One region of the uncultured Pigmentiphaga sp. genome, then DNA from elsewhere that is predicted to be linked to it. Evidence: predicted binding sites of a transcription regulator. Region 1 holds the regulator's gene; the other holds the start of a gene.

Evidence for each region. The regulator NrdR, encoded in region 1, represses ribonucleotide reductase genes. The targets are predictions, from matches to a motif close to CACNANATNTNGTG.
Region 2: a site for NrdR is predicted at 1,588-1,601, ahead of Q0319_RS00360 (ribonucleoside-diphosphate reductase subunit alpha). Genes of this name have one in related genera too.

What each region holds. Positions count from the first base shown of each region.
Region 1 is NZ_CALFCW010000065.1:54,752-61,971, forward strand. Features, by position in the region: gene Q0319_RS15075 (FAD binding domain-containing protein) at 1-641, shown strand, start outside; gene Q0319_RS15080 ((2Fe-2S)-binding protein) at 638-1,150, shown strand; gene Q0319_RS15085 (carbon monoxide dehydrogenase subunit G) at 1,147-1,590, shown strand; gene Q0319_RS15090 (LysR family transcriptional regulator) at 1,685-2,710, shown strand; ZMP/ZTP riboswitch at 2,772-2,919, shown strand; gene glyA (serine hydroxymethyltransferase) at 3,053-4,297, shown strand; gene nrdR (transcriptional regulator NrdR) at 4,482-4,955, shown strand; gene ribD (bifunctional diaminohydroxyphosphoribosylaminopyrimidine deaminase/5-amino-6-(5-phosphoribosylamino)uracil reductase RibD) at 4,973-6,121, shown strand; gene Q0319_RS15110 (GntR family transcriptional regulator) at 6,264-7,115, shown strand; gene Q0319_RS15115 (tripartite tricarboxylate transporter substrate binding protein) at 7,136-7,220, opposite strand, start outside.
Region 2 is NZ_CALFCW010000005.1:20,031-27,250, reverse strand. Features, by position in the region: gene ccsA (cytochrome c biogenesis protein CcsA) at 1-325, shown strand, start outside; gene Q0319_RS00370 (PP0621 family protein) at 370-615, shown strand; gene ampD (1,6-anhydro-N-acetylmuramyl-L-alanine amidase AmpD) at 612-1,208, shown strand; gene Q0319_RS00360 (ribonucleoside-diphosphate reductase subunit alpha) at 1,814-4,714, shown strand; gene Q0319_RS00355 (ribonucleotide-diphosphate reductase subunit beta) at 4,741-5,898, shown strand; gene Q0319_RS00350 (histone H1-like DNA-binding protein) at 6,279-6,812, shown strand; gene Q0319_RS00345 (YggT family protein) at 6,971-7,220, shown strand, end outside.

The DNA.
Region 1 (7,220 bases):
ACCGGGCGTTCATCGGCGCAGGCGTGACGCACGCCATGATCGAAGACGTCCGGATCGACGATCCGTCGCGCGGCTATCTGCCGCACGTGGCGGCGGGCATCGCCTATCGGTCGGTGCGCAACCGCGGGACGCTCGGGGGAAGCCTCGTCCATGCCGATCCCGCTGCCGACTGGCCCACGGCGCTGCTGGCGCTTGGCGCGGAGGTGGCAGTAAAGGGGGCCGGCGGCGAGCGCCGCATGCCGCTGGCGGAGTTCCAGCGGGGGCTGATGGAGACGGCGCTCGAGGAAGGAGAGATCTTGACGGGGGTATCGGTGCCGGTGCTGTCGAGCCGCGCTCGCTGGAGCTACCTGAAGTTTTGCCGCAAATCGGGCGAGTTCGCCCATTCCATCGCCGCCATGGTGTGCGATCCCGAGCGTGGCCTGGGAGAGGCGGTATTGGGCGCCGCCGCCGACAAACCGCGCCGGCTACCGCGGCTCTCGGCGCTGCTTGCGGCCGGCGAACGCCCGGGAGGCACCGAGCTCACCCAGGCGGCGGACGATGACGTGCAGGAGGTCACCGGCCTGGAGCGCGCTTCCTACCCCTTCCATTTGCATCGGACCATGATCTTGCGCGCGTGGGCGCGGTTAAAGGAGCTCGCATGAAACTTGCTTTGACAGTCAACAGGGCGCCAGTGACAGCAGAAGTCGAAGATCGGCTGTCGCTGGCGGATTTCCTGCGCGACCACTGCGGGCTGACGGGCACGCACCTGGGATGCGAGCACGGCGTATGCGGCGCGTGCTCAGTATTGCTGGACGGCGAGCCGGTGCGGGCATGCATCACGTTGGCGGCTGCGGTCGATGGGCGGGAAGTAACCACGATCGAGGGGCTCGACGACGATGCGTCAATGGCTGTCATCCGTGAGTGTTTTTCTGAGGCGCATGGACTCCAGTGCGGTTTCTGCACGCCCGGCATGGTCATCATGGTGCGCGATGCACTCGCCCGGGGCAGGTGCGAATCGGAAAGCCAGGTCCGCCAGGAACTGGCGGGCAATTTGTGCCGCTGTACTGGATATGCCGGAATCGTCAAGGCCGCGCTCCTGGCACGAGATCGTCTGAACGCCGCGGGCGCTCCGGCGCCTTCTTCCCAACAGAAGGAAGCGTCGTTGCCATGAATATCACGGGGGAACGTTTATTGGCGGTCGAGGAGCGGATCGTCTGGGACAGCCTTTTCGATCCATCCGTTCTGCAGCAGTGCATACCGGGTTGCGAGTCCGTGGAGCGCGCAGGCGAGGCCTGCTATAAAGCGGTGGTAGTCATGTCCATCGGGCCGGTCAAGGCGCGGTTTTCCGGCTCTGTATCCATTGCGGATGCGCAGGCGCCCGCGCGCTGCCGCTTGCTGTTCGAAGGCAGCGGCGGCGCGGCGGGGTTGGCCAAGGGGAGCGCCGATGTCGCGCTGGAGCAGGCTGACGGCGGGACCCGCTTAACCTATGATGCCCAGGCCCAGGTCGCCGGTAAGCTCGCCCAGGTGGGCGCCCGGCTTATCGAAGGCGTGGCGAGGAAGCTCGCGGGTGAGTTTTTCGACCGTTTCGAGGCGGTCGTCACGGCAAGGTAGACCTGACCCGCCCACGCCGCCAGGCGGGGGCTTGGCCCCGCCTTGCGTTTACGAGTCCAGGCCGGCATGCGGTGTCTTCCGGGAGTTCGCCGTCATGAGAAAGCTGTCTCTGCGTCACCTGCGATGTTTCGTCGCCATTGCCGACACCGGCTCGTTCACGTTGGCGGCGGCGCGGCTTTTCCATACGCAATCGTCGCTGACCGCCACCATCCAGCAGTTCGAGGAGGCGGTCGGGCTCAAGCTCTTCGACCGCACCACGCGCCGCGTCGTGATGACGGAGGACGCGGCGCGGTTCAAGCCCGTGGCCGAGCGCATCCTGCGCGATTTCGACAACGCCATCGGCGATCTGCAGGCGATTGCCAAGAGCCAGCGCGGGCATGTCCGCATCGCCGCGGCGCCCTCGATGATCATCCAAATATTGACGCCGGCGCTGGCCGAGTTCCGCCGGGCCTATCCGTCCATCACCGTGTCGGTGCGCGACGGTGGCTCCGACAAGATCGAGCGGGCAGTGCTCGAAGGCGAGGTCGATTTCGGCCTGTGCAGCCGGCTCAATAATTATCCCGAGCTGGATTACGTGCCCATCCTGGCCGATCCGTTCGGCGTCATTTTCCCCAACGACCACCCGCTCGCCCTCACCAACGGCCCCATCAAGTGGTCGGACTTGGCCGGCTACGACTACATCGGCTTGACCGGAGATACCGGCATAGGCGCTTTCCTGGAAACCCATCCGGAGCTCGGCCTGCACGAGAAAACGAAGCTCTACGACCACGTCTCCAGCACCAATTCCCTTTACGCCATGTTGGGCCTGGGCGGCAAAATCTCGGTCGTCCCCTCCCTGGCCGCGCAGGCCAGCCCGCTGAATGAATTCAAGTTCCGCGAATTGTGTGAACCGCGCATCACCCGGGAAATCTGCCTCATTACCCGCCATCTGCGCTCATTCTCGGTCAATACCCGGCGGATCCTCGAGGTGCTGATCGACACGCTGCGCCAGGCCAGGCACCTGAACGGTGTCGAAGTCATCCTCGATGACAGCTGCCCCGTCCTCGATCCCCCGGACGGGGAGGAGGGGGCGGCTGGGCGCCCCGCTGTGGGCATCCGGGAGGCGGTCGCCAGCGTGTGATGCTTGCGGGCGCGGTTTCCTTTGCACTTATCCACTCTGCGCTAAAATGTGAAACATTGCCTTCGCCCTGCGTGACTGGCGATTCGAGCGACCCGGCGGCAGCCGGCCGCTGAGTGGGCTACCACAAGGAAGCGCAGGGTTTGGGCGAGGTCCTGGCCCCGCTCCCGCGGGTTGGGGCTTCTCCCCCGCCGTTCGCCTGGGCAGCCGTTAGGCAGGTTCGCAGATCGCGCATCCCCGTGTCGTCGTTCGATCCGGAAAATGCGCGGTTTTCGCAAATTCGGCTGGCCGGTCTCGTCACGACATGCCGGTTGGCCCGCTCTGCACAGGAAAAGGAAACCCGTCATGTTCGACCGCAGCCGCACTCTCGCCCAGACCGATCCCGAGCTCTGGTCCGCCATCGAGCTGGAAAACCAGCGCCAGGAACAGCACATCGAGCTGATCGCCTCGGAAAACTACGCCAGCCCGGCCGTCATGCAGGCCCAGGGCACGCAGCTTACCAACAAATACGCCGAGGGCTACCCGGGCAAGCGCTACTACGGCGGCTGCGAGTTCGTCGACATCGTCGAGCAGCTCGCCATTGATCGCGCCAAGCAAATCTTCGGGGCCGACGCCGTCAACGTCCAGCCGAACTCCGGCTCGCAGGCCAACCAGGGTGTCTACATGGCCGTGCTCAAGCCCGGCGACACGGTGCTGGGCATGAGCCTGGCCGAAGGTGGCCACCTGACCCACGGCTCGCCGGTCAACGCCTCGGGCAAGCTGTATAACTTCATTTCCTATGGCCTGAACGCCCAGGAAGAAATCGATTACGACCAGGTTGCGCGCCTGGCGGAGCAGCACAAGCCCAAGCTCATCGTGGCCGGCGCGTCGGCTTATTCCCTGCGCATCGACTTCGCCCGGTTTGCCGAAATCGCCAAGGCGAACGGCGCGCTGTTCATGGTGGACATCGCCCACTACGCCGGCCTAGTCGCGGGCGGCGTGTATCCGAACCCCGTGCCGTACGCCGACTTCGTCACGTCGACTACCCACAAGTCGCTGCGTGGCCCCCGCGGCGGGCTGATCATGTGCAAGGCGGAATTCGAGAAAGCCGTCAACTCGGCCATCTTCCCCGGCATCCAAGGCGGCCCGCTGGAGCACGTGATTGCTGCCAAGGCCGTGGCGTTCAAGGAAGCACTGGACCCCTCGTTCAAGGAATACGCCGCGCAGGTCGTGGCCAACGCAAAGGTGATGGCCGAGACCCTGGTCGAGCGCGGTTTGCGCATCGTCTCGGGCCGGACCGAAAGCCACGTCATGCTGGTCGACCTGCGCGCCAAGGGCATTACCGGGAAAGAGGCCGAGCATGCGCTGGGGCAGGCCCACATCACGGTGAACAAGAACGCCATCCCCAACGATCCGGAGAAGCCTTTCGTCACGAGCGGCATCCGCGTCGGTTCGCCTGCCATGACCACCCGGGGCTTCAAGGAAGAAGAGGCACGCCTGACCGCCAACCTGATCGCCGACGTGCTGGACAATCCGCGCGACGAAGCCAATATCGCGGCCGTCCGCGAGCGCGTCAACGCCTTGACCGCCAAGTTCCCGGTCTATCGCTAAGCGCGGCGCATCATGATAGCCACCCACTTCCCGTGTCCCGGAGCCTTTCTTGAGGAGAGGCACCGGCGTACCGGAGAGGCCGGTCCTGCCGCGCCGGGAAGTGGGCGCCGCATCGCGTTCCAGGGATAGTGATCGGCTGGGCCATGGAGACTGGCATGCACCTCGTCTTGAGGGGGAGCTGCGCATGAAGTGTCCTTTCTGTCGTCACGATGACACCCAAGTGATCGACACCCGCGTGCTCGAAGAGGGAAGCGCCATTCGCCGCCGTCGCCGCTGCACGAGCTGCGACCGGCGGTTTACCACTTACGAGCGCGTGGAGCTGTCGTTGCCGACCGTGGTCAAGCGCAACGGCAGCCGGACCGAGTACGACCAGCGCAAGCTGCGTGGCAGCCTCATGCTTGCGCTGCGCAAGCGGGCAGTCAGCGCCGATGCGGTGGACGCGGCGGTTGCCCGCATCGAGGAAGCCTTGATGACGAGCGGGCTGCGCGAGGTGCATTCGGAACGAGTAGGCGAGCTGGTCATGCAGGAGCTCAAGAAGCTCGACAAGATCGCCTACATCCGCTTTGCGTCCGTCTACAAAAGTTTCGAGGACGTAGACGAATTCACCGACGTGGTCCGCGAATTCCAGGGCCCCGTTCCTCCCGTCACGAAATCTTGATCCCTGATGCGATGCCCATGATGCCCGCCGACGCCGAACGCCCAGAGGACGCCGCTTGGATGCGGCGCGCGTTGGCCTTGGCAGAGGGCGCGCTCTACGCCACTTCGCCCAATCCCCGCGTCGGGTGCGTGATCGTGCGGGACGGCAAGGTGCTCGGCGAAGGTGCCACCCAGCCCGTAGGTGGGCCACATGCCGAAGTGTGCGCCTTGCGTGATGCGAGGTCGCGGGGTGAGTCGGTACAGGGCGCCACCGTGTACGTGACGCTGGAGCCATGCAGCCATTACGGCCGCACGCCGCCTTGCGTCGATGCGTTGATAGAGGCCGCGCCCGCACGCGTCGTGGTGGCCATGGGGGATCCCAACCCCCGCGTCGACGGCCAGGGGCTCGCCAAGCTGCGCGCCGCGGGGATCGCCGTGACGACTGGCGTGTGCTTGGACGACGCACTGGCGCTGAACCTCGGCTTCGCGGCGCGCATGAGCCGGGGAACGCCATGGTTGTGGGCCAAGATGGCTGCCACGCTCGACGGGCGTTCCGCATTGCCCAATGGCCGCTCGCAATGGATCACCGGCGAGGCGGCGCGCGCGGACGGCCATCATTGGCGCGCGCGCAGCTGCGCCGTGTTGACCGGCATCGGGACGGTACTGGCCGATGATCCACGCTTGGACGTGCGCCATGTGGAAACAGGCCGCCAGCCACGGAAAATCGTGCTGGACTCCCGCTTGCGCATCTCGCCCGGCGCCCGGCTGCTCGATGGTGCCGAAACGTGGATTTTCACCGCCGTCGAAGACGCCGGCAAGGCAGCGCAACTCGCAGACCGGAATGCCCGCGTCATCTGCCTCCCGGACGGCAACGGCCGGGTCGACCTGCCCGCCATGATGCAATGGCTAGGCCAGCATGAAATCAATGAAGTGCACGCCGAGGCAGGTGCGCAGCTGACCGGCGCACTGCTCGAGGCCGGCTGCGTCGATGAGTGGTTGGTCTACCTTGCCCCCATGCTCGTGGGTGAGGGGGCAGGCATGGCCAAGCTGCCCGTGCTCGAGGATCTCGCCCAGGCGCGCCGCTTCGCATTCAACGACGTCGCGCGCGTCGGCGCCGACGTGCGCTTGCGGGCCCAGGACCCCGAACGCCTTGCCGCCGTCCGCGCGGCAGTGGCGTTGAGGGAGTGAGGGGACAATTTGCTGCCGTTTCTTCGCATTATTCGCTCCCCCGACAAGTGTGCTAACCGTGGGTGGGTGCAATAAGTTAAGCTTTGGTATGCCGGATCGTTTCCGGACCTATCGATGAATAGGAGAAAGGGCTGGCATCCTCATGGTCTCGACAAAAAAAACGGCGGCGGGCGTAAAAACCCGCATGAAGCAAACGCGTACATCCGAGTCTCAATCCGCCAACAATGTGGCCAAGGCGCCGGCGAAGAGCGACGCTCACGCGATTTATCAACGACTGCGTCGCGATATCCTGTCAGGGGCGTTGCCCCCCGGAGAAATCCTGAATACGGTCCATCTCGCGCGTGAGTACAACGTCAGCCGCATGCCCGTCAGGGAGGCGCTTCGGATGCTACAGAGCGAGGGGCTGGTGGATGCTCCTTATCAGCATCGGATGCGCGTGAAGGCTGTGACCGCAGAAGAGGTCGACACGGTCTATGCTACCTGGATCTTGATGCAGTCTTTGGCGGTCGGGCTGACTGTGCCGGAGACGACGCCTTCGGAGCTGGAAGAGCTCAGAGAAGCGGTACACGCGTTAAACCAAATTACTCCGATCAACGCCCGCTCGGCGGCAGCGTGGAGGAAGCGTCACATGGCCTACAGCCGCATGGTAATTCGCCACGCCGGAAGCGAGATTCTCTCGACTATCGAGAAGTGCTGGTTGCGTTCAGAACGAGCTCGCCGAGCTGCACTTCGAACCTCGAGCGCTTCGTGGCAGGCGTCGGAAAGCGAACACAGCGCTATCCTCGCTGCCTTCGAGCAGGGATCGTCGACCAAGGCGGTCGAGCTATTTAGCATGCACTTGGCCCGGGTAGCACTCGAGGTCATAGAAAAGATAGACCCGGAGTACGAACCTCGAGCCATTCGGCAAGCGCTTAGTATGACGGCGGGGAAAGCCGCGGCTGTTACGTTAGGGCGTTCAGCGTCGAGGCGAGAAAAGCGTGCTGCGGGCGAATAAAACCCGCAGAGCCCCCTTCCTTATTGCGACTTGATGCCCATCTGTTGGGCGAGCGTTTTCCAGCGCTGGGCATCAGCCGCTATTTCTTTGTGCGTTTCTTCTGGC
Region 2 (7,220 bases), on a different contig from region 1:
GCGCCTCCTGGACGCCGTGCCCCCCTTGCTGGTGCTCGAGCGCCTGCTGTTCCGCCTGATCTGGATAGGCTTCGTGCTGCTGACGCTGGCCGTGATCACCGGCATCGTCATCTCGCTGTCTCTCTCGGGCGTCGTGCTGCCGCTCGATCACAAGACCATCTTCACGCTGTTGTCATGGATGACATTCGGCACGCTGCTCCTCGGCCGCGAGGTCTGGGGATGGCGCGGGCGCATCGCGCTGCGCTGGACGCTGGTCGGCTTTGCGTTCCTGCTGCTGGCCTATACGGGCACCCGCTTCGTGCTCGAGTTCATCTTGAAGAAGTAACCGGGTAGCGCCCTCGCCAACCGCCGTCAGGACTCTGTTCGCCCATGGGCAAGCTTCTCTTCTGGGTTTTTGTCATTTTGGTCGCGCTGCTGGTGGCACGCATCGCGGCTCGAAGCGCTGTGAAAGGCCAGCGCCGTGCCGCCCGGCGAGCCGATGCCACGCGCTTTCCCGCCGACGGGATGGTCCGCTGTGCTCATTGCGGCATTCACTTACCTAGTTCGGAAGCCGTCCGGCGCAAGGGCTACAACTATTGCACGCTCGCCCACTCGCTCAAGGGGCCGGGCAGATGACGCCTTTCGACACGCCCGCCCGGCTCGATCCGCACGGCTGGCTCGAACACCCGGCGGTCCGCATCGTGCCCTCGCCGAACGTCGACGACAGGCCGGCCGGCACGGAGGTCTCGCTGTTGGTGCTGCACAATATCAGCCTACCCCCGGGCGAGTTCGGCGGCCCCTACATCGAGTCCCTGTTTACCAACACGCTCGATTGCGACGCCCATCCCTGGTTCGGGTGCCTGCGCGGCCTGAAGGTCTCGGCCCATTTCCTCATCGACCGTGGCGGGTCCGTCATCCAGTTCGTGAGCACCGAGCGACGCGCCTGGCATGCCGGCGTGTCGTTCCACGATGGCCGCGAGCGTTGCAACGATTTTTCGATCGGCATCGAGCTGGAAGGTTGCGACACGGTTCCCTTCACCGACGCGCAGTACCGCGCGCTCGCCTGGCTCACGCCTGCCCTTCGCGCCCGGTATCCGCTGACGGCCGTGCGCGGCCACGAGCACATTGCGCCCGGCCGCAAGACCGACCCCGGCCCGGCTTTCGATTGGCAGCGCTATGGCCGGGAGACCGGCTGGGACGCATTGCCCCCCCCGGGCGGGCAATCCTGATCCGGCGCTGGCGACACGACGGGCGCTGCGGCACAGCCGCAATGGGCTTGGCCTGAGCCGGTCCCGGCGTTGCCGGGATTCCCCTGGGTCGATAAGAGAACCACGCTCGCCCGAACGGGCGCCTCGCTCCCGACACCTGTAGAATCTCGCCCTCGCTCAAGAGCGTGCCGACGCCGAGCCGCTGTTTCACGCATCGCAAAGGCCGCAGTTCACGCGCCCTTCGTGCCCCTTCTTGCGTGAAACATGCATGATTGCTGGCTGTCTAAAAACAGAGGTCCGAATTACCTATACGAGCGGCGGACTCTCTCCGCCTGCAACATTTTGACACTTGCCGTACAATCTGCACCCCCCTAGAATTAGTGGCTCGCAGGCCGCACACCACTAGATGTAGTGGCCGCACCGCATGGGAGGGGAAAACATGGCTTATCCAAACCAGCCCGAAGTGCGACGTCCGCTCTTGCTTCGCACTTCGCCGTTCGGCCCCGAGGCGCGTTGTCGCGCGGCCTGACGCCCTTGTGGTCCCGAATTTTTTTCCGCTTCAAATCCCCAGAACTCTCGAGTACGGCGCGGCTCACCCTCCGCGCCTTTTGCATCCAGGAGGCCTTATGCAACTCTCGACACCCTCGGCCCAACCGAACGCTGCGCCGCCCGCTGCCCAGCCCGCAACGTTCGAGGCCGAACAAACCGCATATGCCGACTACAAGGTCATCCGGCGCAACGGCGCCGTAGTCGGCTTTCAACCGAGCAAGATTTCGATTGCCCTGACCAAGGCCTTCCTCGCCGTCCACGGCGGTCAGGGCGCCGCTTCCGCGCGCGTGCGCGAGCTCGTCGAAAAGCTGACCCAGCAAGTCGTGCAGGCGCTGATTCGCCGCCAGCCCACCGGTGGCACCGTGCACATCGAAGACATCCAGGACCAAGTCGAACTAGCGCTGATGCGCTCGGGCGAACATGACGTCGCGCGCGCGTACGTGCTGTATCGGGAAAAGCGCGCCCAGGAACGCGCGCAGAAGCAGCAGGCTGAAGCCGAGCAGCCCGTCCTGCATGCGACCGAGAACGGCCTGCGCATCCCGCTCGACCCGCAACATCTGCAAAACATCATCCGCGCCGCGTGCACGGGCCTGGAAGAATTCGTCTCGGCCGAGGCCATTTTCAAGGAAACCGTCAAGAACCTGTACGACGGCGTTTCCACTGACGAGATCTTCAAGTCCGCCATTCTCGCGGCGCGCTCTTACCTGGAAAAAGACCCGGCCTATAGCAAGGTCACGGCACGCCTCTTGCTGCACACCATCCGCAAGGAGGTGCTGGGCGAGGAGGTCGAACAAAGCGCCATGGCGACCCGCTATGCCGAATATTTCCCTCAGTTCATCGCCCGCGGCATCGAAGGCGGGCTGCTTGATCCGCGCCTGGCCACGTTCGACCTGGCGCGCCTGGGTGCTGCGCTGGACCACGAGCGCGACCTGCAATTCACCTACCTCGGGCTGCAGACGCTCTACGACCGCTATTTCCTGCACATCCAGGGCAAGCGCATCGAACTGCCGCAGGCCTTCTTCATGCGCGTCGCCATGGGTCTGGCGCTCCAAGAGAAGGATCGCGAGGGGCGGGCCATCGAGTTCTACCGGATCCTGTCGTCGTTCGACTTCATGAGCTCGACGCCGACCCTCTTCAACTCGGGCACCCTGCACTCGCAGCTGTCGTCGTGCTACCTGACCACCGTTTCCGATAGCCTCGAAGGCATCTACGACGCCATCAAGGAAAACGCGCTGCTGGCCAAGTACGCTGGCGGCCTGGGCAACGACTGGACGCCCGTGCGGGCGCTGCGCAGCCACATCAAAGGCACCAACGGCGAAAGCCAGGGCGTCGTGCCCTTCCTGAAGGTCGTCAACGATACGGCCGTCGCGGTCAACCAAGGCGGCAAGCGCAAGGGCGCCGTGTGCACGTACCTGGAAACCTGGCACCTGGACATCGAGGAATTCCTGGAGCTGCGCAAGAACACCGGCGACGAGCGCCGTCGCACGCACGACATGAACACGGCCAACTGGATTCCCGACCTGTTCATGAAGCGCGTCATGGAAAACGCCGAGTGGACCCTGTTCTCGCCCTCGGACTGCCCCGACCTGCACGACAAAGTCGGCAAGGAGTTCGAAAAGGCCTACCTCGCCTATGAGGAAAAGGTCGCCCGCGGCGAACTGAAGCTGTACAAGAAGATCCCGGCCGTCACCCTGTGGCGGAAGATGCTGTCGATGCTGTTCGAGACCGGCCATCCGTGGATCACCTTCAAGGACCCGTGCAACATCCGCTCGCCGCAACAGCACGTGGGCGTGGTCCACAGCTCCAACCTGTGCACCGAAATTACGCTCAATACCAGCGAGACGGAGATCGCGGTCTGCAACCTGGGCTCGGTCAACCTGGTTGCACACCTGAAGACCAACGCCGACGGCACGGTCGAACTCGATCACGAAAAGCTCCGCCGCACCATCCGTGTCGCCATGCGCATGCTCGACAACGTGATCGACATCAACTACTACGCCGTCGACAAGGCCCGCAACTCCAACCTGCGCCATCGTCCGGTTGGCTTAGGCATCATGGGCTTCCAGGACGCCCTGCACATCATGCGGGTGCCGTACGCATCCGAAGCGGCGGTGGAGTTCGCCGATCGCTCGATGGAAGCCGTGTGCTACTACGCTTACCTCGCCTCGACCGAATTGGCCGAAGAGCGCGGGCGCTATTCCACGTTCGAAGGCTCGCTCTGGGATCGCGGCATTCTTCCGCAAGACACGATCAAGATGCTCCGCGAAGAGCGTGGCGGTTATGTGGATGTGGACGAAAGCTCGTCCTTGGACTGGAATGCGTTGCGTGAGCGCATCAAACTGCACGGCATGCGCAATTCCAATTGCGTCGCTATTGCCCCGACGGCAACGATTTCCAATATCATTGGCGTATCTGCGTGCATTGAACCGACTTATCAAAACTTGTACGTCAAATCGAATCTGTCCGGCGAATTCACGATCGTCAACGATTACTTGGTGCGTGACCTCAAGAAACTCGGTTTGTGGGACGAGGTAATGATCGCAGACCTGAAGTACTTCGACGGAAGTCTCGCCAAGATCGATCGGGTTCCTCCCGAGCTTCGCAAGCTGTACGCGACGGCCTTCGAGATCGAACCCCGCTGGCTCGTGGAATGCGCAGCACGCCGTCAGAAGTGGATCGACCAGTCGCAATCGCTCAACATCTACATGGCGGGTGCGTCGGGCAAGAAACTCGATGAAACGTACAAGCTGGCTTGGCAGCGCGGGCTGAAAACCACGTACTACCTGCGCACCCTGGGTGCGACCAGCGCTGAGAAATCGACCGGCCGCGGCGGCGAGCTGAACGCCGTGCCCACGGTACCGTCCAATGCGGGCTTGTCCGCGGCGGGCACCAATCTCCCGGAACCGGAAATCGTCGGGGCGGTATGTACCATGAAACCGGGTGACCCCGGCTTCGAAGAGTGCGAAGCTTGCCAATAATCCCCGCTGAATACCGGAGTCGATCTATGTTGTCTTGGGACGAAGAAGTTTCCCCCTCCAAGCCGGCGCCTCAGCTCGCAGGAGCTGCCGCGCTCGGCCAACACGCAGCCGCGTTCGACGAGGTCGCGCTGGCTGCGGGCGCCGCGGCGCCCGCGGACGCCACCTCGCGTCGCGTGAATATTGCCGACAAGCGCATCATCAACGGGAAGACGGACGTCAACCAGCTGGTCCCGTTCAAGTACAAGTGGGCCTGGGAGAAGTACCTGGCCACCTGCGCCAACCACTGGATGCCGCAGGAAATCAACATGTCGCGCGACATCGCGCTGTGGAAGAACCCGAACGGCCTGACCGAAGACGAGCGCCGCATCGTCAAGCGCAACCTCGGGTTCTTCGTCACGGCCGACTCGCTCGCCGCGAACAACATCGTGTTGGGCACCTACCGCCACATCACGGCGCCGGAGTGCCGGCAGTTCCTGCTGCGCCAGGCCTTCGAAGAGGCGATCCACACGCACGCCTACCAATACATCGTCGAGAGCCTGGATCTGGACGAGTCGGAGATCTTCAACGCCTATAACGAGATCCCGTCCATCCGCGCGAAGGACGAATTCCTGATCCCGTTCATCGACGTCATCGCCGACCCGACCTTCAAGACCGGTACGCCGGAGGCCGACCAGAAGCTGCTCAAGTCGCTGATCGTCTTCGCCTGCCTGATGGAAGGCCTGTTCTTCTACGTCGGGTTCACGCAGATCCTGGCGCTGGGCCGTCAAAACAAGATGACGGGCGCTGCCGAGCAGTACATGTACATCCTCCGGGACGAGTCCATGCACTGCAACTTCGGCATCGACCTCATCAACACGATCAAACTCGAGAACCCTCATCTGTGGACGCCCGAGTTCCGCGAGGAAATCCGCGGCCTCTTCCGCAAGGCAGTCGAGCTCGAATACGCATATGCCGAAGACACCATGCCGCGCGGCGTGCTGGGGTTGAACGCGCCCATGTTCAAGTCGTACCTGCGCTTCATCGCCAACCGTCGCTGCCAGCAGATCGGCATCGAGCCGCTGTTCCCGCAGGAAGAGAACCCCTTCCCATGGATGGCGGAAATGATCGACTTGAAGAAAGAACGCAACTTCTTTGAAACCCGTGTGATCGAGTACCAGACTGGCGGAGCGCTGAGCTGGGACTAGACACACGCAAACAGGATCAGGCGCCCATCGGGCGCCCGGCAGGGCCCGGACAGGTTCAGACGCGGGCGCGAGGGGCAAAGGCCCCCGCCCAGCGCGCCGTCCGGCCCCTGCGCATGCTGCTTTGTAGAATGCGAAGCGGCGGCGACCGGGCGAACGAGGCGTCATCCGGCAGGCGGACGACCGCCTGCCAAGTCATTCGACATGGGTCGCACCGGTTGCGGGGTATGTCGAATGGCTGTGTGCAGCATTCATTAGCGCAAACTGATTCCGCTGTGGAGGCAGTTGATCGACAGCAGGGCTTGCGCCGATGAATAGCCCGTGAGGATGGTCCGAGCGGGTTCGTGTTCTGGGTCCCTGAACGTCTCGTAAAGGAGCAGACCATGGCGACAGCCAAGAAGGCCGCGAAGAAGGCGGCAGCCAAGAAAGCCCCGGCCAAAAAGGCGGCAGTCAAGAAAGTAGCAGCGAAGAAGGCGCCGGCCAAGAAAGCCGCTGTAAAGAAAGTCGCAGCGAAGAAGGCGCCGGCCAAGAAAGCCGCTGTGAAGAAAACCGCTGTGAAGAAAACCGCTGCCAAGAAGGCCCCGGCCAAGAAAGCTGCAGTGAAGAAGACCGCGGCCAAGAAAGCCCCGGCCAAGAAGGCTGCAGTGAAGAAAACCGCTGCCAAGAAGGCCCCGGCCAAGAAGGCTGCAGTGAAGAAGACCGCGGCCAAGAAGACGACCGCGGCGAAGAAGGCGCCGGCCAAGAAAGCTGCAACCAAGAAGGCTGCAGCCAAAAAGCCTGCTGCCAAGAAGGCTTCCGCCAAGAAGCCCGCAGCCAAGAAGCCTGCCCCTGCACCGTCCACCGCGGCGGCTCCGGGCGCCAAAACGGCCCTCAACCCCGCGGCGGCTTGGCCCTTCCCTACGGGCAGCCGCCCGTAAGCGAACCATCGGAGCGCCTGGCGCTCCGATGTCGCCCCGTCCAGGTGCAAGCTTGGACGGGGTTTTTGCATTGAAGAAGGGTCTCGCTTCCAGGCGACTGTGCGACAATCAGAGCCCGACGTTTTACCGCCTGCGGAACAGGCGCAACCGGAGCCTTCATGTTTGGCGACATTGCCCAATTCCTCCTCAACATCCTCGCGACACTGTACGGCGCGGTGCTCTTGCTGCGGCTATGGCTGCAGTTCGTCCGCATGCCGCCTTACAACCCGATTTCCCGCACCGTGTTCCAGTTCACGGACTGGATCGTCGTGCCACTGCGCAGGGTGATCGGCGGCCGCGGAGGCATAGACTGGGCCTGCGTGGTGGCGGCGTGGGTGACCGCACTGGTTTACCTGGCGGCAGTCATGA